DNA from 3 places in the Paenibacillus sp. FSL H3-0333 genome. Region 2 is predicted to be linked to each of the others. Evidence: riboswitches for the same ligand, from Rfam matches in the RefSeq annotation. Region 2 holds a riboswitch; each other region holds the start of a gene.

Region 1 (9,778 bases), 6.2 Mb from region 2:
CCCCAGCGGACGCCCGTAGATGAACTTCACCCCGGGATATCTCTGCTTGGCTTCATCAATGGCCATTGGAATATCGAGCTTGGAATGCCCCGCCGCGAACAAAATAATCGGCACTACGTATATCTCCGCCGCACCGCCCTCAATGCATCTGGCAATTCCGCCAGCGATGGAAGGCGAGGCCAGCTCTATGAAGCAAGTCTCAACCTTCAGCTCCGGCTTACGGGCTGCGAGCAGGCGGGTGAATTCCAGCAGCTCCTCATTTCCCGCTTGAACCCGGCTCCCGTGTCCCACCAGTAATACCGTTCTCATCGTCTGCACTCCTTCTTTGCTGTTATCGTTATCGGATGTATGGGCTGCACTCCCTGTTGCGCTGTCCATCCGTTCCCGGAACGCATGATACCGCTCCTGCTCCCGGCCATGAGCCCTGTAGTCCTCAACTGCGGCAGCTACAGCGGCTACCGCTTGCTCTTCGTCCATCCCTTCACGCACCAAAATCCCTGCATGGGCACCCCGCCCGGCCTTCTTGCCGCCGAGATACAACTCATAGCTGCCGCGCGACATTACCAGTCCGATATCATCCAGCACAGCGGAGCTGCAAGCCATCCCGCAGCCGGCTACACTGATGTGCAGCTCTCTGGGCACAGCCATTCCATGCAGCAGGGTGTGGAGCCGGACAGCAGCACTTAACGCTCCGCTTCTGCGCAGCTCACAGAATCCGCAGGTCTTCACCTTCACGTAATCTCCAGGTGTACTTACATTCAGTCCGGCCTCCAGCAGCCTTGCTCCTGCCTCTGCCTCTTCATTCCGGCTGCCGCGCAGCAGGAAATATCCGTCCTTCGTATAGATCAATTGCCCATCGCTGCCTGCAAGCTCAGCCAGCAGCTTCATCTGATCGCCGCTGAAGCTGCGGCTGCCGGTTACGGGAGCAATCCCCAGCTCGAAGGAAGAATCGGTTGATGCCTTCAGGCGACCGGACAAGCTCCGCAGCCGCTCCACCTGCGGAGCAGCAGCCAGGCTCTGCGCAGCAGCCTCTTCCATTCTCACTGATTCCGCTTCTCTTCCTGATACAGCAGCTTCCCTTCCTGCAACAGCGGCTTCTCTCCCCGCATCCACAGCTTGTGCCGCTCCAGCTCCAGCTGCCCCCTCTGCCTGCCCGGACTCCGCCGCAGCCAGCGACCACGGCTCTGCGGCTGTGCGCAGCCGCTCGTGCGGCTTCAGCGTCTGCGTCTGTGCCCCGAGACTGTACTTGCGCTCATATCCGCGCGGCGTAATCATAAGATCCTCATAGACAACGGTAGCAGAGTTGCCGACCACTACGGTTGAGAGCATGCCGATCTCATGCTCCAGCATCTCCTGCAGCGTCGTTATGACCGTCTGCTGGCGGTCACGATAGGCGCTTTTGACAATGCCTACCGGGGTAGCCGGATCACGGTAACGGAGCAGAATGCCCCGCGCTTCTTCAATCTGGCGCGTCCGTCTGCCGCTGCGCGGATTATAGAACGCAATGACGAAATCTGCCGCCCCCGCTGCTTCCACGCGCGCAGCAATGCTCTCCCAGGGCGTAAGATGATCGCTCAGGCTGATCGTGCAGGAATCATGCATAATCGGCGCTCCAAGCAGCGAGGAACAGGACTGGATCGCCGAGATTCCCGGGATCACCTCCACCTGTACCCCCTCTGAGCGGTTCCAGCCGCGTTCGATCAGCACCTCGTAGACCAGCCCGGCCATTCCGTAGACACCGGCATCGCCGCTGGAGATTACCGCAATTGTCTGCCCTTCTTCTGCTCTGCGGACGGCCTCCTGGGCCCGGCTGACCTCCTCGGTCATTCCCGTGCCGACAATCTCCTGATGCCGCAGCAGCGGTCTGATCAGATCTACATAAGTGGTATAGCCGATGACCGCCTCACTCTCATCCAGCGCAGCCAGTGCGCGGCCGGTAATATGCTCCAGCGCTCCGGGGCCGAAGCCGATAATCAGCAGCTTTCCTTGTTTCTTCATTCTTCTTCCCCCGTTCATGAATAGCTGTGGTTAAGCGCAAGCAGCTTATACAGCTTCACCTTGAATTCTCCGGCGGTGCGGGGAGCGCTCTGCCCTGCGGTCAAGCTGGCAGGCAGGCTGAACCATAAGTCAGCCAGCAGCGGCAGTCCCAGCCCGATGGACAATAGCTCTTCCCGTCCCGCAAAAATCTCCTCCGGCGTCCCCGCCGCCCGGCATCTTCCATGCTCCAGCACAATAATCCAGTCCGCCCAGCGGTAGGCCAGGTCCATATCATGCGTAGCCATAACTACGGTTGTCCCTTTATCATGTATGGCTTCAAGCCCCTTCAGCATCTGCGTTTCCGATAACGGGTCCAGATACGAGGTTGGCTCATCCAATAGAATCAGCTCCGGCTCCATAGCCAGTACACCGGCGAGTGCCGTGCGTTTCTTCTGGCCCAGACTAAGCTGGTGAATCGGTTTATCGCCCAGACCGGATAGATTCAGCAGCTCCATGACCTCCCGGCAGCGCGCAGCGATAGCCGGTTCAGCCATGCCGCTGCCGCGCAGCCCGAACGACACATCCTCCAGCGGAGTGCTGAGGATCAGCTGCTGCTCGGGGTCCTGGAAGACCAGGCCCACTTTCCGCCGCAGAGCGGCCAGCTCTTTTTTGGAGTAGGATAACGCCTTCCCTCCTTGCACAACCGTCCCCTGCTGCGGGCGCAGAATGCCGACGGCATGCAGGAACAGCGTCGATTTGCCCGAACCGTTATGACCGAGCACCGCCGTCTTGCTGCCTGCGGGGATGGAGAACGTCAGTTCATGCAGGGCAGGCTCCTTCGTATCCGGGTAATGGAACACCACTCCGTCACAAGCCAAGCTAGATTCCTGATCCATGGGTGACTCCTTTCATGTGTTAGTGATAAAGTACGCCTTAGCCAGCAGCAGTAGCGCAATACCGGCATAAGCCTGGATTGTATAGCGCCGCGGCACAGGACGCGCCGTATAAGGCGGGAGAATAATCTCATCTGTGAATCCGCGGGCCAGCAGCCCCTGCGATAATCCGTAATACCGGTGCATCGTGTTGCCGAACAACGCTCCTGCCATAGCCGCAGTCTCCCGCATTCTGGCCTTGTAGCCCCGGCGGCCTCCGCGCAGCCTGCGGGCCAGTAGCAGACCATGCGCTGCATCACTCAGCAGGAATAAGAAGCGGTACATAATCAGCATCAGCTCCAGGACAATCTGCGGCATCCGCAGCCTGCGCAGCACCTGCAAAAGCTCACTGAACGGAGTCGTAAACATCAGGAAGAAGAAACAGCTCATGCAGGCAGAGATTCTGGCCAGCAGCTCCCCTGCCCGCTGAAGTCCCGCTGCTGTGACATATACCGGCAGGTTCAGTCCCGGAAGCGGGAATATCCCTGCCTCTCCCGCAGCCGGATGCCCGAATTCCACGAGCAGCGCCGGTACGCTAAGCGCATAGAACAGCAGCGCTGTGCCGAACAGCATGCCATAAGCACGCAAGGGAATTCGGGCCTGCAATATACACCAGGACATCATCCATAGGGTAATTGCAGCCTGTAGTACCGGATGTACGGTGTAAGAGAGCAGGAACATCAGGGCTGCGAACGAGCTTTTCCACATCGGGGACAACTGGCGCAGAGCATTATTGTAGGAGAGAACGTCAATCCGCCGGATCACTTGCTGCTATGCTGCTTCGTCCCGCCTTGCTTGCCCTTGAGCAGCCCCAGGGTATAACCGATTACACCGGCACCAATCGCGGCCTGCAATGCAAACAGCATACTCTCCGTCTCACCCGGCAGCTCGGTCAGCGGCTTGAACCACGGCTTATAGTCAGGATTCATTTCGGTAATCACACCTTCAGCCGCATCATCGGCCCCGCCGAATTCCCCATTAACCAGCAGCAGCGGCAGAATGACCAGCAGAATAACAACCAGCAGCATCAACCCATTTTTCCATTTATTGCTCATTAGGCTCTTCCTCCGTTCACCTTGCGTTTCAGAAGCGACAATTCATTCGGGCTATACGATTTCAGCCAGTTCCAGAGCAGTACCGTCAACAGCCCTTCACTGATGGCCAGCGGGATTTGCGTCACGGCAAAGATGCCCCCGAATTTGAGAAAAGATGCCAGCACGCCGCCATCCGCCGCCGGAAAAGCCACCGCCAGTTGGAAGGAAGTCACTACGTACGTACTCAGATCAGCCACCGCAGCCGCACAGAACAAGGCCAGCTTCTCGCGGTCCGGCATTTTCATCATCAGCTTATACACTGCATAGCCGGCAAAAGGACCCGCCACCGCCATCGAGAACGCATTGGCCCCGAGCGTAGTAATCCCCCCGTGCGCCAGCAGCAGCGCTTGAAACAGCAGGACAATCGAGCCGATTACGCTCATGGGCAGCGGCCCCAGCATTACCGCACCTAGTCCGGTACCGGTGGGGTGGGAGCTGCTTCCGGTCACGGAAGGCATTTTGAGCGCAGACAGTACGAAGGTAAACGCCCCGGCCAGACCCAGCAGCAGCTTCAGCTCCGGATTCTCCCGGGTCATGGCTCTCAGCTTGAAGATTCCAAGGACAAAGAACGGGATAAACGCCGCCCACCAGAACACCGCCCAGCCAACCGGCAGGAATCCTTCCATAATGTGCATCGCCCGGGCCGTCCCCGGTTCGTTCAGCATAAAGTACACCGTAAATCCGGCAACCAGTGCCGCAAAGCTCCACCATCTGTGCTTTTTCATTTGTCACCCTCCATGTTTGTTGATTTCCCATTACAGATCATAAAGCCCAAAAAACCCACCCTAAAGGGTGGGAGTGTATGTACGCAGGCAAGTTCGATAGAGCGCGCAGCCGCTGCCAAGCGAAACAAGGTGCTTCTCATCGTCCCATCACTATGGGCCGTGTCCCCTTGTATCCCGCAGCTGTAAGCCGGGTGTCATCTCTAAGATTCCAAGATTCCTCCGGTCCATCAGGGCAGAACGCCTCTTCTCATTAACCTATCCGTACACCGCTCCTATCCGCGTAGAGTCGTGGTGTGCGTCGACAAGGTAGGTCTCCTGGCTTGGAATACAGGCGCCGCAGACTTCGTCTTCCCCGGGGCATCCCGAGTGACCTCATGAAGTGCAGCTCTTCCATACAGTGGCGGGACCGCTCGGGAGTTGCACCCGATTCCCTGTTATCCCTTGCCGCTTCCGGCAAGAGCACCTTGTTTCATCGCTAATTCATCTCACATCATAGCGGACAGAGATTAGCCTGTCTGTGATATAAATTGGAAAAGCTGGCCTGCAGCCAATCATAGCTTGTAGAAATTTTATTTGAGTAATATAATTATTAACTATATAACCTGAACGTGGAGGCATCCGATGAAACTTGATCTAACCGAACAATCCCTGCCCGTGTACGAGGCCCTGTCCAGTACCGTGCGCCTGCATATGCTGCGGCTGCTGTCCGATAAGCCCATGAACGTGAAGGAGCTGGCCGCAGCCCTCAAGCTCAGCAGTGCGATTATGACCATGCATGTGCGCAAGCTCGAAGCCGCCGGGCTGATCCGCAGCCATATGGCTCCCGGCAAAAGCGGCCTGCAGAAGATCTGTACACTGGCCGCCGACGGGGCTGAGATTGTTTTTCCGGGACAGGCCCGGACTCCGCGCAGAGGGTACCGCAAGGACATCCCTGTAGGCCATTATTCCGACTTCCAGATCGAGCCTACCTGCGGACTGTCTACGACGGAGAGGGTCATCGGGCACTTTGACGATCCCCGTTATTTCTGGGACCAGGAGCGGGTGAACGCCGGGATTCTCTGGTTCGGCAAGGGGTTCGTCGAGTATAAAATCCCGAATTTTCTGCTGTCGAGCCAGCAGCCGGAGGAGCTTGCCATCACGATGGAGATCGCCTCCGAAGCCCCGTCCGTCAACAACAACTGGCCGTCGGATATTACCTTCACACTGAACGGACAATCGCTCGGCTTCTGGACCAGCCCCGGTGACTACGGAGATAATCCGGGAAAATACACCCCGGCCTGGTGGCCTGCACTCACCAATCAATACGGCCTGCTCAAGCAGCTGCGGATTACGCAGACGGGCACTTTCATGGATGGGCAAAAGCTGTCGGAGGTCACCCTGGATCAGGTAGGCATCCGCAACAAACAATGGACCTTCCGGCTCTCTGTCGAGGAGGATGCCGAGCACATCGGCGGCCTCACCCTGTTCGGTAAAGGCTTCGGCAATTACAACGAGGATCTGGTGTTTGAGTTGTTTTATACAGATGGTGTGGCAGATTTGCCAGGTTCTTTATAGAAGACTGCTTAGTGGGTGTGTAGAAGGTAGGTAGGTAGTGGAGATAGATTAGTTAGACTAATTAGGTTAGTTTTCGTTTCAGCTACTTTTAGAGCTAATACTCCTCATTTCTGCTTAACGCCCACTTTCGGCCGAATCAGGTGCATTAGTGCTCCTCATTTCCGCTCAAGGCTCACTTTTGGCCGATTCAGGTGCACTAGTGCTCTTCATTTCTGCTCAACGCTCACTTTCAGCAAATTCAGGGGCATTAGTGCTCTTCATTTCCGCTCAATGCTCACTTTCAGCAAATTCAGGGGCACTAATGCCCCTCGCAACATCCATCCACCTTCTAACCGCACTAATGAGATTTATCCCTCTCTTTTCCTCCTCCAGCCCACTTTCACGCCGCATTAGAGGGATTTATACCTCTCATTTCCTCCTCCAGCCCACTTCCCGCCGCATTAGAGGGATTTATCCCTCTCTTTTCCTCATCCAGCCCACTTTCCGCCGCATTAGAGGGATTTATACCTCTCATTTCCTCCTCCAGCCCACTTCCCGCCGCATTAGAGGGATTTATCCCTCTCTTTTCCTCCTCCAGCCCACTTTCCGCCGCATTAGAAGGATTTATCCCTCTCTTTTCCTCACCCAGCCCACTTTCCGCCGCATCAGTGGGATTTATACATCTCATTTCCTCATCCAGCCCACTTCCCGCCGCATTAGAGGGATTTATCCCTCTCATTTCCTCCTCCAGCCCACTTTCCACCGCATATGAGAGATTTATACCTCTCATTTCCTCCTCCAGCCCACTTCCCGCCGCATTAGAGGGATTTATCCCTCTCTTTTCCTCACCCAGCCCACTTCCCGCCGTATTAGAGGGATTTATACATCTCTTTTCCTCCTCCAGCCCACTTTCACGCCGCATTAGAGGGATTTATACCTCTCATTTCCTCCTCCAGCCCACTTTCCACCGCATTAGAGGGATTTATACATCTCATTTCCTCTTCCTCCCCCTCACCTCCACAACACAAAAAAAAGCCCCTCCAACTGCCGCATTGTGCAGGTTGGAGGGGCTATCGGTGATCGATCCGTCTCTTATGGCAAGAGCGGCTTCTAGCCTATCTTTTCGCCTGACCCCTAGCCGTTAGGCGTGGGCCGTCATTCCGCCACTGGCTGCCACTTTCCGCCGCCCGGCAGCGGACAGCTGCGGGCCTTCAACCGGGCTACGACGGGAATGATACAGCCGCAGGCGGTACAGGTCACGCCATCCTGCAGCTTGGGGCAAGCCCCGCAAAGCGCAAGCCGCTCGGCATAGACCTCGTCTGAAGCGGTATTGCCGGGGTTGAACATGGAGGACGCCAGAATGCGGGCAATCTGTGCTTCCGTGACCTTGTACTCCTCCCGGCATCCTTTGCAGGCTGAAGTGGTTGTCATGCAGTTCTCTCCTTAGGCTTGTGGAGTGATGGCCAGTACCGTTACCGACATTGGCGGCAGCTCTACAGTCAGCGTATCCCCTTCAAGCTTGAAGGCGCTGAATGCCTGCGGTGTTACAGCTTCCGGCTGCTCAAAGCTATTGTGGGCATCGATGGAAGCTCCGGCCAGCGTTGTTCCGCTTACGGATGCTTGACCAGCCAATCCGCGCAGGGCAAGCGGCAACACTGCCGATGATGCGTGATTCAGGTTACACAGGCTGACATGAATGATGCCCTCAGCATTGACTGAAGCCGAAGCCGATACTTCAGGAATCTCTACGCCTTCATAGCTGTATACCGGGCTGTCCACAGTCAACTCCAGCAATTCTGCATCCTGATGCACCTTGTACATGTTGAATACATGGTAAGTAGGAGTCAGGAGCATTTTCTCGCCTTCGGTCAGAATAACAGCCTGCAGCACGTTCACGGTCTGGGCAATGTTCGCCATCCGTACACGGTCACTGTGCTTGTGGAAAATATTCAGCGTCAAGCCGGCCACCAGCGCATCGCGGATCGTATTCTGCTGGTAGAGGAAGCCCGGGTTCGTACCCGGCTCAACATCATACCAGGTGCCCCACTCGTCAACGATCAGGCCGACTCTTTTCTCAGGATCGTATTTGTCCATGATGGCAATATGGCGGGTAACCAGCTCATCCATGAATAGCGCCTTCTTCAACGTTGTGAAGTATTCGTCTGTTCCGAAGCCTGTAGCCGCGCCCTTATGATTCCAGTCCGAATTAGGCAGGGTGTAATAGTGCAGGGTAATTGAATCCATGAAGCGGGTAGCTTCACGCATCAGCACTTCCGTCCAGTTATAATCATCCGCATTCGCCCCGCAGGCGATCCGGTGGATCTTGTTGTCTCCATAGTTACGTACATACGTCTGATATTGGCGGTACAGATCAGCATAGAACTCAGGACGCATGTTGCCGCCGCAGCCCCAGTTCTCGTTGCCCACGCCGAAATACTTGACACTCCAGGCATCTTCCTGGCCGTTCTTCTGACGCAGCTCAGCCATTGGCGAGACTCCGTTGAAGGTCAGATATTCCACCCACTCGGACATCTCCTGAACTGTTCCGCTACCTACGTTACCGTTGATGTACGGCTCGCAGCCCAGCATCTCGCAGAGGAGCATGAATTCATGCGTACCGAAATGGTTGTTCTCTACCGCGCCGCCCCAGTGTGTGTTGATCATCCGCTTGCGCTCTTCGCTCGGGCCGATACCGTCCTTCCAGTGGTATTCATCGGCGAAGCAGCCGCCCGGCCAGCGCAATACCGGAATTTTCATTTCTTTAAGCGCTTCCACTACGTCGTTGCGGATACCCTTGGTGTTCGGAATAGGGGAATCTTCGCCCACCCAGATGCCTTCATAGATACAGCGTCCAAGATGCTCAGCGAAATGTCCGTAGATGTTGCGGTCAATCTTACCTTTGCGGATGTCGGTGTTCAGTACAATGCGTTCTGCCATGGGAAGTTAACGCTCCTCTTTAAGTTAATATATTTGTTAATCATTTAATACTTATATTAACATTATAATCAAGCTTCCTCTAGTTCGTCAATCTTTATCTTAAGCAGCACCTCTCGCATTCCCGCATTTCACTTCCCCGCCAAAAATGATATTATGGACACACAAATACAGCATAATTGGAGAGTATGATGATTAGACCTATCAATAAAGATATATCGCTTCTTAGCCAGAAATCTGCGCCGGCCACGGAAAAGGATCTGCCCGTGTTAATGGATCTTGTGGAGACCCTGAACGCTAACTCCGACCGGTGCGTCGGCATGGCTGCGGACATGATTGGCGTCAACAAACGCATCATTGCCATCCGCGTGGAGCAGCAATTAACCCTTTCGATGATCAATCCGGTGATCGTCAAGCGTGCCCGTCCTTATGACACCGAGGAAGGCTGCCTGTCGCTCGAAGGCGTACGTCCTGCGAAACGATACGACTATATTGAGGTAGAGTACCTCGATTATAATTTTAAAAAGCACCGGGATAGCTTTACCGGATTTACGGCGCAGGTTATCCAGCATGAGGTGGATCA
Region 2 (9,778 bases):
ACAAAATCACCCTGCGGGTGAATGAGATTACCTGCGCGCAAACACAATGTATGCTGTTTTCCACATACATTCGGGCCGTGTGCCTGCTTGCAAGCACAATGTATGCTGTTTTTCACATACATCGGGCCATGCGCCTACTTGCGAGCATAATGTATGCTGTTTTCCACATACATTCGGGCCGTGTGACTACTTGCGAGCACAATGTATGCTGTTTTTCACATACATTTAGTCCATATGCCGCTGTACCAGCCAATTGTATACGGGTTCATTCACTTTACACTCACCTTTTCCACAGCAGCAGGATACTATAGTTTCCTATACAATAAAAAAACGCGGTCCCCAGAACCGGAAGGCCGCGTCAAGCTTAATTCATTAAAATGCTGGTGAAGGGAATTGAACCCCCGGCCTACGCATTACGAGTGCGTTGCTCTACCCCTGAGCTACACCAGCTTACAGACGTTTGCGTCTGCCAAGCAAAAAATATTATAACTCTTCCAGCGGAAAACGCAAGCCCTTTTTCAGTAGTGCGTATGATAATTACATTTTGTTAAAACAAAAAGAAGCGCCTTAAAAGGCGCTTCCATTAAATAAGAAGAGAGCTTTCGCAGTCCCCTTAAATCGTGATACCTTAGAGAGCTTTCGCAGTCTTAGATATCATTTATATTAGTATTCGTCGACTTGCTTTAATTATACATGTCTTTTTGTACAAAGAAGAGCTTTCGCAATTCTTATGAGGTAGAGAATGCAGGGAGAGCTTACGCTATCACCACAAGAAATATTTTAACTCAAACAATTATCCATGTCAATGTACATTATGGAATTATTTTCAAGCCAAACCGTTCTTTTTTGTTACAGCCTCCATCGTATGCTTGATTTTCAATCATATCAAGTAAACCATATGTCCTAAGTGGTTTCCCGGAAAGCTTTCTATTCCACGTGTTTGGTAATAAGTCTGCAATTTGCAATCCTATTATGTTATCAGGTTTATAGCCGAAATTTATTGTACTCAGCCTTTTTTGTACAGTTTTATTACTGTAAAAAAGAGTTCCTTGAGCCATAAGATAATGGAAATGATATTGTAATTGTTGATCTTTTTGATCTGGATCAGCATTAGTTGATTCTAAATAAATTGAACCTTTACCATCGTTCATTTCAAGATAGTGAACAAAATTCTCCATAATTATTTGAAGAGCAATGAAATACTTATCACGTCCATTAGTATATAAGCTTTGGCAATCCTTCTCATGAATGCTGACTCCAAACACTGGGAGATTATAATGCTTGAACATCCTAGTAATATCACCCCAGAAATTTTCAAGCACATCATTATCTTGAAAGACCCTAAATGGGGTGGCGGATTTATGTCTATTGATATCCATTTCGTGAATTATGACTTTTTCATCCCCAAAGTACTTATTCTTTATTGAATTGACATAAGGGATAATATCCATTTCATATTCGCTTTCTCCAATTGCAAATCCCATTAAGCTAAAATGATCAAAATGACCACCTGTGAGAATTTCATCTAAATAAAGCGTATATCTCTTCATTATTTTTATGGACACCCCTTAGATATATCCGATACCCTACCCCTGATATGCATCGGCTTAAACACTACTGCATCAGCCCCAGCCCGCGGAAATAATCCAGCGCGAGCTTAGCGCTTTCGAGGGAAGATACCTCATAGGCCTCCTGCTCTACAATATAATAGAAAATTCCGCTCTGCTCCGCTATCTCGAAGACGCTCCGGAAATCGACTTCTCCCTTCCCGAGATCGGTCTCCTCATGGTCTGCTCCGAAGTCCTTAATGTGAACCAGCGGAACACGGCCGGCGTACCGTGACACATAATCAACGGGCCGGGCTCCACCCCTGTATACCCATCCCAGATCAAACTCAGCCAGCATATGCTCGGCAGGAATCTGCTCCAGCCAGATATCGATGACCGCCTTGCCGTCAACCTCTTTGAATTCATAATCATGGTTGTGGTAGCCGTACTGCATCCCCGCCGCCCGGACCATCGCGGAAGCCTTCTCCAGGAATGGAATGATTCTCGTTACATCCTCTATGGAAGGATTCGGCGGAAGCGGTGCCGACGGGGTGATTATATATTGCAGTCCGAGCTCTACCGCGTATTCAATCTCTTTGGCTAAGGCCTGTTCCATCTTATCCAGACTGCTGAAGTCCAGGCCTACATGCGCCGAAGGGGCCGCCAGGCCAAGTTCATCCAGCTTACGGCGCAGTTCCCCTGCAGATACACCGAAATAACCGGCGAATTCCACTGCCTGGTACCCCATCTCTGCCACCTTGGCCAGTGTGCCGAGGAAATCGCGTTCCGTCTGGTCACGCAGTGTATACATTTGAATTCCGATCTGCTGAGCTACTTCTGCCATGAATAATCCGCTCCTTATTATCATTTCTGATTAGATACTGTATTCCCGCTACTCTCCCTGTAGCTTGCGCTCCACGGATTCCAGCTTGCTGCGACTGGTCGAGATCTTGTCGCGCCGGTCATCGATCTTGAGCGAGGTTGAGACTCTCTGCGCCCCGGCGGTGAACGGCGACTCGTGCAGCGCTTCTACCGCAGCCAGAATCCGCGCTACCGGCCCCTCAATAATCGTACCCATAGAAGTTAGCTCGTAGGTAATGCCCTCCACCGTCTCCAGCACGCGCTGCATCTCGGCCACATAGCTGCTGAGACTGGTGCTGCCTGTCCCAATCGGAATAACGGTCACTTCGCCAATTGCCATTGTGAACTGCCTCCTAATGATCTGATGTGCCTGCCTCTAACTTATCCTCTTATTGTAACGCTTCGCCAGGCTTGCTACAAATCACCTGCACCCTCTCTATTCTATTAATATCCGTCAAAATGATTACCAGGATTAGACGCACTCTATTTATGGATTCTTTGTGGCGTATTTTCGGAGATTTTATGAAAAATTCAAGGGCGATTCATAGGAAAGTTGTGGATTACCTGTGGACTAACTGTGGATCAGCTGTGAGTAAAAGCGCCGAACCCGCTCCCCGTGCGGGATTGCAAAAAAACATTTACAAACACAATATATTGCGGTAGCTTTAATAGATAACAACAAAATATAGTAGAAACGGGCGTTTCGCCCCTTGTAATAGAGGTGCGACTTAATAGGGAAGTGCGGTGCAAAACCGCTGCGGTCCCGCCACTGTAACCGGATGCTCCCAGGGCGCGATGCCCAGGGCCGCATTCTCCGGCTAATTGCCACTAAGGGGCGGAATAAGCCCCCCGGGAAGGCGCCGGAGGAGTTGCCGGAAGCCAGGAGACCTGCCTGTTTCGGTGGCACCGCTTAGACTCCTGCGAGGAACAGGGAAGGTGTCCGTATGCGGCCTGCAACAGCAGAGTTAGCCTTCCGTCAATCGGGCCAGAGGCTGCCGATACCTGAGGACGATCGGGGATTATTTTCAGGTATCGGCTCTGTGGAATATACAAGAACGGGCGTAAGCTATTTGCCCCTTGTCTGCTCGTATATTCCACCCAGACCACAGGCAAATTTCCGCTTCCCGGATCTTTGCATCCTGCATTCGGGCATTTCCGGCCTTCCCGGCCGGAGGTGCTTTTTTAACGCTTACAATACCCGAGAGGAGAGAGTTATATAATGACGCTGCTGGAGAAACGTTATAACGAAGGACAAGCTGCACAGGAGGATCTTTTGGAAGAGGTCATTCATTTGGGACGGGATATTATCGACAGCCGGGATCTGGATCTGCTGCGCGAGAACGCCAACCTGAACGGGGAGAGCTTCTCCGGCAAAATGAGCAAGTTCGGCAGTGAATACTCCAAATGGTACGCCCGCAACTTCACCATGCCGCCACAGCTGGTACAGGCTACCCTGGATAATGTCGTCTATGTACATGACCTTGATCAATACGCCATTGGAACCACCAACTGCATCTTCATCCCGTTCGAACGGCTTCTCCGTGAAGGCTTCAACACCGGCAACGGCAGCGTACGGCCTCCCAACTCGATTATGACGGCGATGTCGCTGGTGGCGATTATTTTCCAGTCGCAGCAGAATGCGCAGTACGGCGGCGTATCCGCCAACAAGCTGGATTATGATCTGGCCCCTTATGTGACCAAATCCTTCTCCAAGCTCTTCCGCAAAGGTCTGGAGTATTTCGAGGAGAATGCAGAGGTGTCTGAGCTTGGGGAGATTACGATGAGCCGCAGCGATCTGGCTGAGCAGTATCCGCGCGCCTTCCGTTTTGCCCTGAAGGAGACGCAAAGTGAGACCCTGCAGGCCGCAGAGAGTATGGTACATAACCTGAATACGATGTCCAGCCGCTCCGGCGGCCAGATTCCTTTTACCAGCATCAACTACGGCACCTGTACCTCCCCGGAGGGACAGCTTGTGATCAGCTCGCTGCTGACGGCTACGATGAACGGACTGGGCAGCGGGGAGACGCCGGTGTTCCCGATTCAGATCTTCAAATGCAAGCAAGGTATCAACCAGCAGCCGGGGGACCCCAACTATGAGCTGTTCCTGAAGGCAGCGGAGTGCTCGGCGCGCAGATTGTATCCGAACTTCGCCAATCTGGACGCTCCGCTGAACATGCAGTATTACGATCCGGCTGACCCGGATACCGAGTTCGCTACGATGGGCTGCCGGACCCGTGTGCTCGGCGACCGCTTCGGACGCAACCACTGCTCCGGCAAAGGCAACCTGTCCTTCAACACGCTCAACCTGGTGCGTCTTGGACTGGCCCACGGCACGATAACCGGCCGACGCCTCGCTGCTGATGAAGAAGGGTTCTTCGACGACCTGAATCACTATATGGATATTGCGCTGGACGGCCTGCTACACCGCTTCCGTATCCAGGCTTCCCAGAAGGCCAAAGCCTCCGATTTCATGATGCGTGAAGGCGTCTGGGAAGGCGGCGAGCAGCTTGCACCTGATGACAGTGTGGGCGAACTGCTGAAGCACGGCAGTCTGTCGCTAGGCTTCATTGGAATGGCAGAATGCATGAAGGCCATGTACGGCAAGCACCACGGCGAAGATATGGAGATTCACGCCAAGGCTGTAGCCATCGTCCGCCACATGCGTGAATATTGCGACCGCAAGAGCGAGGAGCTTAACCTCAACATCACCTTGTTCGCAACACCGGCCGAAGGTCTCTCCGGCAAGTTCACCAAGATCGACCGCAAGGTGCTCGGTTCTATCCCTGGGGTAACCGACCGTGAATACTATACGAACTCGTTCCACATTCCGGTCTACCATGAACTGAGCGCAGCCAAGAAGATCAGCCTGGAAGCCCCGTTCCATGAATATTGCAACGCCGGAGCGATCTCCTATGTCGAGCTGAACGGCAATGCCCGGAGCAACCCTGCAGCCTTCGTCAAAATCATTAAATATGCGCTGGAGCAGGATATCAGCTACTTCAGCATTAACCATCCGATTGACCGCTGCTCCGGCTGCGGCTATGAAGGGGTCATCGGCACGAATTGCCCGACCTGCAATGCCCATGAGGATACCACCCATATCCGCCGTCTGCGCCGGGTTACCGGGTATCTGACCGGTGACTATCAGACCCGCTTCAATGCCGCCAAGCAAGCCGAAGTCCGGGACCGTGTTAAGCATCTATGAACATCTGCGGCTATTACCCGGAGTCGATCAATGAAGGGGAAGGCCTGCGGGCCGTCCTCTTCATCAGCGGCTGCCGCCACCGCTGCCCGGGCTGCTTCAACCCGAAGACCTGGAACTTTAACTACGGGGAGGCTTTTACCCCGGAGCGCCGGCGGGAGATCATAGAAGAGATTGCAGGCAATCCGCTGCTGGACGGCTTGACGCTGGCGGGCGGGGATCCTTTTTTCTCGGCTGAGGAGGCTGCAGACTTCATTCACGAGCTGCGCGCCGAACTGCCGGACTTCCCAATCTGGATCTATACCGGTTATACGTACGAGGAGCTTACGGCTTCCCCCGGTTCAGCGGAATGGAACCTGCTGGCCTTGTGCCAGGTCGTGATCGACGGACGGTTCGTCGAAGCGCTCAAAGACCTTACCCTCTCTTACCGGGGAAGCAGCAACCAGCGGATCATTGATATTCCTGTGAGTCTGGCGGGAGATAGGGTTATTCTGTGGGAGCCGGAGCTGAGCTTTCAAGGGGTATAAAAATAACAAAGGCACTAAACTCCCGCTACCGGGTGGTTTAGTGCCTTTTATTGGTTCGGACCGGGTACGACTTATTGCCCTGCCTTGCGCCCCGCCTTATGCTCCGTCTCTTCCGCCAGCTCCTCCAGCACACTGTTCAGGCGTAAGCGCAGCTCTTCAGCCAGCTCAACTACGCCCTGGTCGTTACGCACCGCCTGCGAGTCTACGGCGTAGACGCCGCCAAGAATGTAGCGGGCACCCAGCACAGACAGTACCGGCTTCAGTGCATAGTCGATCGCCAGCAGATGAGCGAGACTTCCACCCATGAAGAGCGGGAGCACGATTTTGCCGGCCAGTCCTTTTTGCGGCACCAGATCCAGGAAGGTCTTCAGCACTCCCGTGTAAGAAGCCTTATATACCGGACTGACTACGATTACCGCATCAGCTTCCGCTACGAGCCCATTCGCCTTGACAATGGCTTCGCTCTCGAATTTGGTATGGATCAGATCCTCCGCAGGCAGCTCCGCCACATTGATCCGCTCCACTTCAAACCTGCGCTCCCGCAAGGCATTCTCTGCATACTCAATCACGGCATTGATCCGTGAGACCAGCGAGGGTGTTCCGTTAATTACGACTATTTTGGCCATTTCCGCACCTCTTCCGTCCGCATAATAGGATAAACCGGGCTGCTTCGCCGGGCATCAATACTTTAAATTAGTAATAATCCTAGCAGAGTACAAGGAATATTGTCAAACCCCTCTTATGCTTGCAAACCGCTGCCGCTCTGGTTATAATAAACGGCAAACCTATATCCCGACCAGGCCAACGACCGGCATCCAACCGCGAGGCGTCTGCGACCGGAGCAGCTTCCTGTTCCCTAAGTTTACCGGGTTTCGCCCGTTACCGCGAAGACCAAAGAGGGCCTGATTCCGCGCTGCTTAGCTGCTATACGCGAATGAGGTCAACCTGGGTGGCACCGCGAGCTGACGCTCCTCGTCCCATGGATGAGGGCGTTTTTTGCGTTTTTTTACCCACACTTAAGGAGCGGATGCAGATGTTGGATATGAACTGGATCAGGGAGAATGAGGACATTGTACGGAAGACAGCCGAGTGGAAAAGATTGAAGTTCCCCCTGGAGGAACTTCTGGAGTGGGATGACCGGCGGCGGCTGGCCCGCCGGGAGACGGAGCAGCGGCGCGCGGAGCGCAACGCGCTGACGAAGGAGGTCGAGCGCCTGCTGCGCGGGGGCGACGTTTCGGGTGGCGAGCTGGCCAAGGAGCAGGTGCGGGTGATCAACGGCCAGCTGACTCTGCTGGAGGCGGAGCTTCTGGATGCGGAGCAGCGCTGCGGCGAGCTGCTGCTGCTCGCGCCGAATCCCGTGTCGGCGGATACGCCGATCGGGCCGGATGACAGCGCGAATGTGGAGCTGCGGCGGCATGGCGCGCCGCCGGTGTTCGGCTTCCGCGCGCGGGACCATGCCCGGCTTGGAGAGCTGCACGACATCATCGACCTTCCGCGCGGCGTCAAAGCCGGAGGGCCCCGCAGCTATGTGCTGAAGGGGGCCGGGCTGCTGCTGCATCTTGCGGTGCAGCGGCTGGCCCTGGATGTGCTGATGCAGCGCGGCTTCACCGCGATGGATGTGCCCGTGATCGTCCGGCCGGAAGCGCTGGAGCGGACCGGCTTCTTCCCCGGCGGCCGGGACCAGACCTACGAGCTGACAGGCGAGAAGCGCTGGCTGGCCGGGACCTCGGAGGTGTCGCTGGTCTCGCTGTACAGCGATGAGATTTTGGAGCTGGATCAGCCGCTGCGGCTGGCCGGGATGTCGGCCTGCTTCCGCCGCGAGGTGGGCTCGGCGGGCCGCGATGTGCGCGGGCTGTACCGGGTCCACCAGTTCTCGAAGATCGAGCAGGTGGTCATGTGCAAGAATGATCCCGCAGAATCGGAGCAGATACTCCAGGAGATTCTCGGCAATGCCGAGCATATTCTTCAGCTGCTGGAGCTGCCTTACCGGGTAGTCGCCGTCTGTAGCGGAGACATGGCGATGAAGACCCATAAGCAGTATGACATCGAGACCTGGATGCCGGGCAGAGAAGCTTACGGGGAGACCCACTCGGCTTCCAATCTGCTCGACTTCCAGGCCCGCCGCTCGGGCATCCGCTACCGTGATGAAGACGGGCGGCTGCAATACTGCCATACCTTGAACAACACAGCGGTCGCCACGCCGCGCATTCTGATTCCGCTGCTGGAGAACCACCAGCAGGAGGACGGATCGATCTATATCCCGCAGGCACTACGGCCTTATATGGGCGGGGCGGAGCGGATTGAACCGGGAGTGAATCACAGCTGATATCCGGCTCTACAACGACGACTATAATTGATTTTCTATTAATAATCGATAATAGCCATTCCCCATATATTGGGGAATGGCTATTTATATAGATTTTATACTAAACATTACTACTATTTTTATGCATTTCTAATAAACTTCTCTATTATTCTTTTGAATTGGTCTCAATTTAATATATATTTATATGAAGCGACCCTTTATTTAACAATTAAATGGTAGAATAATGGGGAATGCCAATCATAGTTTTGAGAGGAGTGGGTTTAGGATCATGGTTATTTCTCACAGGATGCGAAGATGGCTGTCTGCAGGGTTATCCCTGCTAATGCTGCTTGGACTGTTAACGCCTGCTGGACAAAGTGCACAGGCAACAGCGGATAACAGTAATATTGTAATCTCACAAGTCTACGGTGGCGGCGGCAACGGCGGCGCTAAATACAAAAATGACTTCATTGAATTATACAATCCTACGGATACAGCAGTGAGTCTTGAGGGATGGAAGGTGCGTTATGCCAGTGCCACTGGTGACCTAAGTAACACATCCGACATCTCAGTATTAACAGGAACCATTGCCGCGAAGGGATACTTTCTGATCCAGCAATCGGCTGGTACCGGAGGTACGGTTGAATTGCCAGCCCCTGATTATACAGGAACATTAAAGCTTGGAGCTACCAATGGCAAAATTGACCTCGTAGATGCCTCCAATGCAAGTGTTGATATGGTTGGCTTCGGAACTGCCACTACTTATGAAGGCAGCGGAGCTACAGCCGCACTAAGCAGTACCCTTGCCGCAGTGCGCAAGACCGCAGACATTTCACCTGCAGATAACCGTGCCTTCGATACCGATAATAACTCTAAGGACTTCACCGTCCAGCCCCCTGATCCCCGCAATAGCCATTATGGTCTCAGTCAGACTGTAGCGCCGGTTATTGCCACTCCGTCTGCCAATGCCTGGCCCGCAGGCACTGAAATCTCCCTTAATACGTCAACCGTTGGCGCATCCGTGTACGCCGCAGTCTACATAGACGGCGCCGAAGCGGCATTCAAGCCATACAGCACCCCTATCCTACTGAATGCACCCACGACAATCAAAACCTATGCTGTATCCGATGCAGTCTATAGCACAGAATCGAGCTATGATTACACTCTCCTTAAACAACAGGATATTGCCTCTGTCCGCCCGGCACCTAAGGGTCAGAACGTTTGGACGGAAGGAACGGTTACACACATCGACGGCGCAAAAATGTACATTCAGGATGCCACTGCAGGCCTTGTGCTGTACGGGTACCCTGACTTCGCCAAAGCAGGAGATATTGTT
Region 3 (9,778 bases), 7.3 Mb from region 2:
GAGCTATGAGGGAGAGCCTGGCGGGACACTGCCTGAGCTGGAGTCGATTCCCGTGGCAACCCGCGCGCTGGACGAGCCGACAGACCCGCGCAGCGTGTTATCTGGTCTAGGCTTCACAGAAGAGCTGTTCAAAGCCCTGCTGCAGGCGGTGATGCTGTCCGTAGCCGGGAAGAAGAAAATCTATGTAGCGCTGGATGTGCCGATCAGTGAGTTGTCGCAGCGTGCGGCCCGGCTGACGGAGGTCCTCTTCGCTGCGCTGCCGTATGACTTCCGCCGCAGGCTGGGAGTGATCACGTATGCCAAGGAGCCGCAGAGCCGCAAATACATTCACCTGACCTTCGTGGAGAAGGGCTCTCTGCGTCCGGGCGACCGCAATATCGAGAAGGATTATATCTTCGATCTGGCCGGCGCAAGGTTCCTGAATACCGACTTCGGCGAGTCGCGGCAGATCTATGCCGATCTGGCCTGGAAAACGCTGGTGGAGAAGGGCGGAAGCCTCCGTGATTTCGCTAAGTTTGCCGACAGTCTGCTGCTCGGGGAGAGTGCGGAGCGTAAGCTGTCGCTGGCGCTCTACAATGAACTGGCGGTCTTTTATGAAATCGAGCAAGGCAACGAAGCCTTATATACAGATAACAAGAACGCTATACTTGGCGGCCTGCTGTCCTATCTGAAGCCGGAGGGGAAGCTGGACTCGCGGGTACGGCTAAATGATATGTTCCTGGAGCGGTTCGACCGCGAATATGATCTGATCCGCAAGAAGGGGATTCCGTCAACGGAGATCCTGGAACAGTTCAAGGCGTATTACGCGCTGCCGGGCCATAATTACCGGGTGAAGATCGTCGATTACTTCATCAACGGGATGCTGAACTGCCAGTCCGGGGGCCGGGAGGATGTGCTGGCGGCGGCTTACGGGATTATCGAGAGCGATGCGGAGCTTAGTGAGGCGTTCTTCAAAAAAGTGCTGTCCCAATCTCTCTTCCGCAGAGCGCTGTTCGAGCCGTATCTGGAATCCCGGCTGGCGGCCGCTGCCGGAACGGCGGATATCCTCCGCCTCGTGGGCCACTTTGGCCGGAGTCTTCCGGAGGTGCTTCAGCAGGCAGCGGTACGGGATACCTTCAAGGAATATCTGCTGGAGAAGCTGCAGCGGGAATCCGATCCGGTAGCGGCGGTAACGGCTGTTCATGAAGCGGTCCAGCAGGCAGAGAAGCAGCGCCGCAGAGGCGGCGTATACCCGGAGGCCTTGTCCGTTATGGAGGAGCTCGGCACAGTTGCTGACCGCTTCCTGCTGAACCGGCTCTCGCTGGACGAGCTGACGATGGAGCAGCTGCTGGAGATCTCGTTCCTGCGTTACCGGGATACGGCAGACTGGCAGCCGCCGCTCGATGCGATTGCGAAGCGCAAAGCGAATGCGCTGCGCGCGGCCTACCGCTGGTTCGGGGAGGAGTCGCCGGACGAGGAGATTTTTGCCGGACTGACGCCGCGTGAGCTGGACGATGTACAGCTGCTCGGCGCGCGGTGGCTGAAGGAAGCGCGGAGCCTGGAGCCGTTCGACCGGCTGCCGCTGGCCTTTTATCACAGCAGTGAACGTGAAGGCGGGCCGCTGGATTATGATGCGCTGCTGGATCTGGTGGTCCGCAAGGCGGGCAATGACAAGGAGACGGTGTACCGGTTCCTGGACTGGTCGCAGCACAGCTGGCTGTTCGCAAGCTCAGGCAAGAAGCTGTGGCCGAATTACAAGCGGGCCGTGCTGAGGTATTTCCTGAAGAGCGACCGCGAGGCGTTCAAGAACCGGGAATTCCGCAAAACCCATCTCGACACAGCAACGCCTGCCATGCAGACTGTCTACAATGAAGCCCGCGCCCAGCTGGCTTCGCCGCTGGCGCGGTGGGTCAGCCGCAGCCGATTTCAAATCCTGATCTCAGGGAGCATCCTCGGGATCATTCTGATTGCGGCGGTTATCCTGCTGAGCCAGCTAGGGGGACGCGGCAAGGATACAGCTGCGCCGGTGGCCAGCCCCAGCCCGCTTCCGGCAGTGACCGGGGGGGCCGCTGTAGCGGCCCCGGTCTCTGTCCGGCTTATCGGCGGTGATGCAGGGACTGGCGGGAATAGTAGCGGTGATGCGGGAAGCGGAGAAGCGGGTAAGAATAACGGCGTTAAGCTGTTGTTCAGCTTCACTGATGCTGCGGAATGCTCCGCCTTCAAGCCGGAGCGGATCGGCGTGGAGTCCGCCAGCGGCGTTACGGACTACGAGGTTAAGGCAACGGTTAGCGGTTGCCAGGTTGAAGCAGGCGCCGGAGTGGACGGCGGTGCGAAGGGTGAAGCAGGCGCCGGAGCGGACGGCGGTGCGAAGAGTGAGGCAGGCGCCGGAGTGGACGGCGGTGCGAAGAGTGAAGCAGGCGCCGGAGTGGACGGCGATGCGAAGGGTGAAGCAGGCGCCGGAGTGGACGGCGATGCGAAGGGTGAGGCAGGCGCCGGAGTAGACGGCGATGCGAAGGGTGAGGCAGGCGCCGGAGTAGACGGCGATGCGAAGGGTGAGGCAGGCGCCGGAGTGGACGGCGGTGCGAGCGCTGAGACAGGCGCTGGAGTAGACAGCGGCGCGGATAGTGGAGCAACCGCCACTCCAGCGGCGGCGGGGACTCCTCCGTCACGCGTCTACGAGGTGACGGTGGAGCTTTCAGCAGGCGCGAAGCTGGCGGCAGGTGATATGATCACCGCCGGAAGATACTCGCTGAAGCTGGCGGCAGATCCGGGCAGCGTCCCGGAGGCTACAGCCACAGCCGCGCCTAGTGCGGAGCCGTCCGCTTCCGCAAGCCCGGAAGCGGACAAGGACGCGGAATAAAACAGCGGCAACAAGCAGGCTGCGTAAGCTTTTAACTAACGCGATCGGATAATGCAATCGACTGACGCAATTGATTGCCGCTACCGGCCAACGCAATCGACTGACGCTACCGACTGACGCTACCGGCCAACGCAATCGACTGACGCTACCGACTGATGCTATCAACCAACGCAATCGACTAAGACTACCGACTGATGCTATCGACTAACGCTACCGACTGACGCAATTGATTGCCGCTACCAGCCAACGCAATCGGCTGACGCTACTGACTGACGCTACCGAGTGGCGCTTTTAACTAACGCTACCGAGTAACGCTCCTTAGTCATTCAGCCGACTCACACAACTAACTGACGGTTTTGAGTCGATACCAAGTGATGGTACTGAGTAGCATTGCTTACAGTGATAGGTGTACTCTGTACAACTAAAAACAGTGAAAGGGAAGGCGTGCTTCTCCTAACTGTATTCTGTACAACTAAATTTGCCCGAATGGGCGAAAAGCCGGGAACATAAGCATTTTAGGTGCACGAAATACAGCTAAAAGTACATTTGGCGGTAAATCAGACGATTTAGTTGTACAGATTGCATTTAAGCATAACGTTTGGAGTTAGAATAGTACCTTAGTTAGTCGGGGTACGGCAGCCCCCAGCAAGCTAGGGGATTAAATGAATGCTGATTAGTTAGAACCTGATGATCGACTAGCGGTAGCTGATCCGCTGGGCGCATATAGCGCGGCATGGTGGACTGGTCAGAGCCTGGTGCATACTACTTTATGTAGTACAATGAATTGCGCTCCGGCAGGCTGATACGAGCATAAAGTAATTAGTTAAGTGTGCTAGTGTCCGAAGGAAACTGCTCGATTGCACTTTGTACACTAGAATGAGGCATATCGAGCCTTATATGGTGTTCTGTTGTATTCGGTACATTAGATTTTGGGAATTTGGCCCGGCGGAGGGTTCTTTGCCACAATCGATTGTATGAAATGCAGCAGAATGCGTTATCGGCCGCTTTTACACGAATTCTAATGTACATAATACAATCGCCTGCTGCCGCTGTCTCCGCTAGTACCGCCAACGTCTTAATTAACCAGCAGAAGAATGACTCCATAGTCCTGAATAGTACGATGTGCCGGGGTAGCGGGCATGTGCTGTTCAGGATTTTTTGCTGCGGAATGGGCGGGGCTTCGGGGGGGATGGAATAGAAATAGCTTGTCTATAGACATACAGGGGAATAGTAGATATGATTGTTTCAGAATATTAAAATTTAATAAGCTTTGGGAAAAGGTGCAGATTGCCTCAGAGACCGCGCGTTGTCGCTAGCAGATGCTGGCAGGGCTATGTCTAATAGAGGAATCTGCTTAAAAGGGAAGCCCGGTGCAAGTCCGGCGCGGTCCCGCCACTGTAAATACGGAGCAACTCCTGAGGAGCCACTGTCTGCTAACGGGATGGGAAGGCGGGGGAAGCGGTGAAGTATGAGCCAGGAGACCTGCCTTTTTCGTTGTTGTTTCTATTCTTCGGGGGTAAGAATGTGGAAGCAGATGCTGATATTGGCGAGGGCTGTATATGCTGTATTGTATGTAGTGTGGGAGAGCAATCGGCTCCTTCAGCCGCCCTGTATTGTATTCTTCCCCGGCCGCCCTGCACAGGGCGGTCTTTAGGTTGCCGCTTTATCTGCGGAGGAAGCAGGATTCATCCATTCTATTTCAGGAAAGAGGTTAGTTATGAAGAACCATTCTCTATCATCCAGGTTCACACGGCTGGGACTAGCTGTCATTATGCTGTTCGCACTGTTGGGAGCAGCCGTAGCCCCGGCAGGACAAGCTGCTGCTGCACAGGCAGGCGGGACTTCCGCACCCGCGGTATCCGCTCTGCCCGCAAGTGAGGTAGCCAGCGTAACCGCTGCGGTCTATGCCACTGCGGAGCTCATGCTGAAGAACGGAGTCCAGTCGGACTGGCAGGCGATTGGCCTTGCGCAAGCAGGCTACAAGGTTCCTGCCAGCTATCTGAAGGCGCTTGAAGGCAAGGTGGCTGAGGCTAAGGGGGTTTTTGCCAGAGCTACGGACTATGCCCGAATCACACTTGCTGTTAAGGCACTGGGCGGCGACCCGGTGAATGTGGCAGGCTATAACCTGATTGAGAAGCTCTACAATCACGATGCAATCGCCGGCCAGACGCTGAATAATCCGGTCTATGCACTGCTCGCTCTGGATTCCGGCAGTTATACAATCCCGGCAAATGCGAAATGGACACAGTCTAAGCTACTGGCAGAGATTCTGGCGAAGCAGAACCCGGACGGAGGCTTTACTCTGACCACAGGTGCGAGTGATCCGGATATGACAGCGATGGTGCTGAACGCACTGGCTGGACATAAGCAGGAAGCGGCAGTGAATGCTGCTGGTCAGCGGGCGGCATCCTGGCTGGCTAAGGCACAGGACAAGAATGGCGGATATGGCGACAGCAGCGAGAGTGTAGCTCAGGCCATCATCGGTCTGTCTGCCTTCGGCATTGATCCGGCAGGAGCAGATTATACTAAGGGTAATATTAATCTGGTCAGCAAGCTGCTTGGCTTCAGCGCTACAGGCGGCGGGTTCGCCCACACCGCGGGCGGCAGCTCCAATCCGCTCTCTACAGAGCAGGCTTTGGAGGCTTTGGTAGCGTACAAGCTGTTTGGTACAGGCGGTAAGCTCTTTGATTTTAGCGGCACACCAGTGAAGAATCCTCAGGTAAGTGTCTCGGTTACAGTTGAAGGTCCGAATGGAACCTTGGCTGAGGGCAGCGTGTACGCCGGAAATGTGCTTACGGCACTGGATAAGACAGCAGCAGCCAAGCGCCTGGCTCTGGTCAATGAAGCAGGCAATTATGTGACGGGGATCGGCGGCGTGATTGCGGGTACTTTTGGCGGATATGATGGCTGGATGTATGTAGTCGCACGCGGCGGAGCATGGATCTATCCAAGTGTAGGGATGGGCGACTTCGCGCTGGAGGAGAATGACCGCATTGTGGTCTATTATGGCGGGGACAACACGCAGGTGGTTGACGCCGTAACCGTGACTCCCGCACAGCCGCAGCCTGGACAAGATCTGAAGGTGCAGGTAACCCAGAAGCAATGGGTCTGGAATGAGGCGACCTTCACCTCCGATCCGGTAACCTCACCGGCAGCAGGCGTACAGGTAACCATCGGCGGCAAAACAGCAGTTACAGATGCTGCGGGCGTGGCTGTTGTGGCCGGAGGACTGCCAGCAAATAAATATACCCTGACGGTTACGGGATATCTGAAGGATAAAACCCCGGCCATCGTGCGTCATACGGTTCCGGTAACAGTGGCTTCTGCGGCGGCGGACCGTCCGGCTTTTGGCGATGTGAAGTCGATCTCGCCTTGGGCGCTGGAGTCGGTATACACGGCGTATGACCGCAAGCTGATGAATGGTGTGAGTGAGGACAGCCTGCTGTTTGCACCGAAGAAGAATATTACCCGTGCTGAATTTGCAGCGCTGCTGCTGCGGTTAACCGGCAACGAGCCGTCTGCGGCGTCTTCCGCTGGGGCCTTCAGTGATGTTAAGGCCGGTACATGGTATTATGGAACAGTGAACCGGGCGAAGGAGCTAGGAATCATTAGCGGTGTGACGGCCAAGACGTTTAAGCCGGACGGGCTGGTTACGCGCCAGGATATGGCTGTGATGATGGTTAGAGCTTTTAAGCTGGATGCTACATCAGCCGGAGCAGGAGCAGGGGCTGGTAAATTCAGCGATGAAGATAAGATTAGCGACTATGCATTGTCCGCTGTCCGTACGGTGACGGGACTTGGATATATGAGCGGCACCGGCGGCGCATTCGAGCCTACTGCTGTGGTAACCCGTGAGATGGCTGCTGCTGTAGCGGTTAGATTGCCATAGTTGAGTAAGAGTAGGGGATGGTATATTTTGGTTGAAATTTCCATTCCACTGCAGGATGGGTGCTGTACGCTGGGGCGGACAATAAGTGGATAAATGACATCTAATCTGGCAGGATTTGCTGCAAAGCGGGAGTTAGTTGGAAAAACAACACTTATTCACGCTCGAAGCTCCCGTATGATGGGTTGTGGGCAGATATTAGATGCCTGAAATCCAACTAATTTCTATACAGGTGCGTAACCAGAATAATTAAGTGTAGAAAATCCAACTACCGCCCCCGTGCCGAATGAGTAGTTGAGGCGTATAGGGTTGTTGAAGCGTTGCAGGCTCATTAGACAGGCGATTTTGCTTGGAATTAGTTCGGATATGTCTTGAAAAGTAAGCATAAGGTGTATGAAGGAACGGGGAACAGGCTGACTGGCCCCCGTTCTTTTCCCTTTTTGTGGAGGTGTGCTGGTAATGTTCAATCTAGTCAAAAGAGGCCGGGGAAGGCTGGCTCCGCTGCTTCTCCTGCTGATCGTATTGCTGCTCCCCGGCTGCTCCTCTGGGCAGCCGGATCAGGCAGGCGGCAGCCCGCAGCCGCCTGCCGGGACCCCGGCCGCGCAGACGCCGCGGCCTGGAGACGAAGCGGCTCCGCTGCCGGGAGCCGCTGAGGGCACTGCCGTACCATCCGCCCCTGCGGAAGGTACGGCAGCTCCAGCGTCGCCAGGCGCAGCGGCGACGCAGCCATCGGCGGGCGCGAGCGAGCCCGCCAAGTCCCCGCCGTCGCCAGGCGCAGCGGCGACGCAGCCTTCGGCGGGCGTAAGCGAGCCCGCCAAGCCGGCGTCGCCAAGCGCCGCGGCGACGCAGTCATCGGCGGGCGCGAGCAAGCCCGCCAAGTCCCCGCCGTCGCCAGGCGCAGCGGCGACGCAGCCACCGGCGGGCGCGAGCAAGCCCGCCAATTCCCCGGCCGCCACACCCAAGCCGGACAACGTAGTTACCCTCTCCATCACCGGAGATGAGGAGCATGGCGTGATTCTGGCCGCTGCCCAGTACGAGATCAAGAAGGGCGAGAGTGTGCTGGACCTGCTGAAGCGGATTACACGGGCGCAGAAGATCCAGATGGAATATCAGGGCAGCAAGGCTTTTGCTTACGTGGAAGGTATAGATAATTTGTACGAGGGTGATCACGGGGCAGAGAGCGGCTGGATGTACAAGGTGAATGGAGAATTTCCGTCCAAGGCTGCGGGTAGCTGGATCGTCGAGCCCGGGGATACCATCGAGTGGCTGTATACGCTTGATCTAGGCAAAGACCTGGGGGCCAAAGCGCCATGAGCAGCGGCTTCCGTTCCATGCATCCGGTAGTAGCCCTGCTGTATTATGCAGGGCTGCTGCTGTTCGCTCTGCTGGTCTTCCATCCGTTATTTCTGGCTACCGAGATAGCCGGACTGCTGACGCTGCTGCTGATGCAGGGACAAGGGCGTCAGCTGGTGCGTAGCTTGCCTTTTATGCTGCTGATGGCAGCTTCCGTGGCCTTGCTGAACCCGCTGTTCTCACATCGAGGGGCGCATATTCTATTCTACTGGCTGGATCAGCCTATTACGCTGGAAGCTGTGCTGTATGGACTGATGATGATGACTATGCTGCTTACTATTTTTATCTGGTTTATATCCTACAATTACACGGTGACTACAGATAAGTTCATGTACCTGTTCGCGGCGGCTGCGCCGAGAACGGCGCTGCTGACGCTGATGGCCATCCGGTTCGTGCCGCTGTTCCAGCGGCGGCTGCGCCAGATTACGCTGATCCAGCGTCTGCGCGGGATAGATACCGGTACGGGAAGCCTTAAGAAAAGAATGACAGATGGAATGACGCTGCTCAAAGTGCTGCTGACCTGGTCGCTGGAAGAAGCCCTCCAGACTGGAGACTCCATGACAGCCCGTGGTTACGGCAGCACCAAACGCAGCACTTACACGATATACAAGGCCGATTTGCAGGATAAGCTGGTGATGCTGCTGTTAACCGTTAGCGGTGTGGTTACGCTGCTGTTCTGGGTGCAGGGCTACGGCAAGCTGGAGATCTATCCCCGGATGAGACCAGCGGACTTCGGCTGGCAGGAGGCCGTCATGTACGGCAGCTTCTGCCTGTTCGTGCTGATTCCTGCGGGGCTGGAAGGAAAGGAGAAATGGTTATGGAGATCCTCAAAGCACAGCAATTATCCTTCCGATACCCTGAAGAAGACAGGGACACGCTCCATGAGCTATCGTTCGTCATAGAAGAGGGGGAATTTGTCGTGCTCTGCGGCCCGTCCGGCAGCGGCAAAACCACCCTGCTGCGTCATCTGAAGCGGGAGCTTACCCCGGTAGGTTCATCCAGCGGAACCTTGACCTACAAAGGGCAGCCTCTGTCCGGGCTTACGGCAGCGGTGGCCGCCGGGGAGATCGGGATGGTCTTCCAGAACCCGGATGCACAGATTGTGATGGATACGGTCTGGCATGAGCTGGCCTTCTCCATGGAGAACCTGGGGCTGCCGCCTGCTGTCATGCGTACCCGGCTGGCGGAGATCTGCGGCTTGTTCGGGCTGGAGCCGCTGCTCTACCGTCCGGTACATGAGCTGTCAGGCGGACAAAAGCAGCTCATGAACCTGGCCTCAGTGCTGCTGCTTCAGCCCAAGGTGCTGCTGCTGGATGAGCCAACCTCCCAGCTTGATCCTGTTGCTGCACGGGAATTCATGATGGCGCTACAGCGGCTGAACGAGGAAATGGCGGTCACGGTGATCATCAGCGAGCACAGGCTGGAGGAGGTGCTGCCGCTGGCCGATCGGGTGCTGATGCTGGAAGACGGTAAGCTGCTGGCCGAAGCCGCCCCCCGCCTGTTCGCCCGGCAGACCGGTAGCGGGCCCTTGACCTCGGCTGGGCGCTACCTGCCAGCCGCCTCACGCCTGTACTTGTCGCTTGCTCCGGAAGCGGATTCGGCTGCGACGGAGAACATTCCGCTGACGGTGCGTGAGGGCAGACGCTGGATACATTCCCTGATGGCAGGAACGGACGCTGCCGCAGGCGCTGAACTGGTTA

The links. A riboswitch is a leader RNA that binds a small molecule or an ion and turns the genes downstream of it on or off. The one in region 2 is predicted to bind cobalamin.
Region 1: another riboswitch for cobalamin. It lies ahead of MHH78_RS27465 (energy-coupling factor ABC transporter permease); the one in region 2 lies ahead of MHH78_RS00045 (anaerobic ribonucleoside triphosphate reductase).
Region 3: another riboswitch for cobalamin. It lies ahead of MHH78_RS31700 (S-layer homology domain-containing protein); the one in region 2 lies ahead of MHH78_RS00045 (anaerobic ribonucleoside triphosphate reductase).

What each region holds. Positions count from the first base shown of each region.
Region 1 covers NZ_JBBODG010000001.1:6,219,756-6,229,533, forward strand. The annotation lists gene MHH78_RS33990 (sirohydrochlorin chelatase) at 1-378, opposite strand, end outside; partial or broken gene cobJ (precorrin-3B C(17)-methyltransferase) at 355-1,998, opposite strand; gene MHH78_RS27450 (energy-coupling factor ABC transporter ATP-binding protein) at 2,013-2,873, opposite strand; gene cbiQ (cobalt ECF transporter T component CbiQ) at 2,886-3,674, opposite strand; gene MHH78_RS27460 (energy-coupling factor ABC transporter substrate-binding protein) at 3,671-3,964, opposite strand; gene MHH78_RS27465 (energy-coupling factor ABC transporter permease) at 3,964-4,728, opposite strand; cobalamin riboswitch at 5,017-5,210, opposite strand; gene MHH78_RS27470 (ArsR/SmtB family transcription factor) at 5,350-6,282, shown strand; gene MHH78_RS27475 (hypothetical protein) at 6,662-7,183, opposite strand; gene MHH78_RS27480 (DUF6171 family protein) at 7,417-7,692, opposite strand; gene MHH78_RS27485 (alpha-N-arabinofuranosidase) at 7,705-9,198, opposite strand; gene MHH78_RS27490 (peptide deformylase) at 9,384-9,778, shown strand, end outside.
Region 2 covers NZ_JBBODG010000001.1:4,959-14,736, forward strand. The annotation lists tRNA gene MHH78_RS00025 (tRNA-Thr) at 379-450, opposite strand; gene MHH78_RS00030 (DUF3800 domain-containing protein) at 813-1,550, opposite strand; gene MHH78_RS00035 (sugar phosphate isomerase/epimerase family protein) at 1,615-2,391, opposite strand; gene MHH78_RS00040 (MTH1187 family thiamine-binding protein) at 2,440-2,748, opposite strand; cobalamin riboswitch at 3,088-3,318, shown strand; gene MHH78_RS00045 (anaerobic ribonucleoside triphosphate reductase) at 3,628-5,613, shown strand; gene nrdG (anaerobic ribonucleoside-triphosphate reductase activating protein) at 5,610-6,137, shown strand; gene ssuE (NADPH-dependent FMN reductase) at 6,209-6,763, opposite strand; gene serS (serine--tRNA ligase) at 7,171-8,463, shown strand; gene MHH78_RS00065 (S-layer homology domain-containing protein) at 8,732-9,778, shown strand, end outside.
Region 3 covers NZ_JBBODG010000001.1:7,259,821-7,269,598, reverse strand. The annotation lists gene MHH78_RS31705 (GAP1-N2 domain-containing protein) at 1-2,839, shown strand, start outside; cobalamin riboswitch at 4,151-4,343, shown strand; gene MHH78_RS31700 (S-layer homology domain-containing protein) at 4,557-6,728, shown strand; gene MHH78_RS31695 (DUF4430 domain-containing protein) at 7,185-8,039, shown strand; gene MHH78_RS31690 (energy-coupling factor transporter transmembrane component T) at 8,036-8,980, shown strand; gene MHH78_RS31685 (ABC transporter ATP-binding protein) at 8,896-9,778, shown strand, end outside.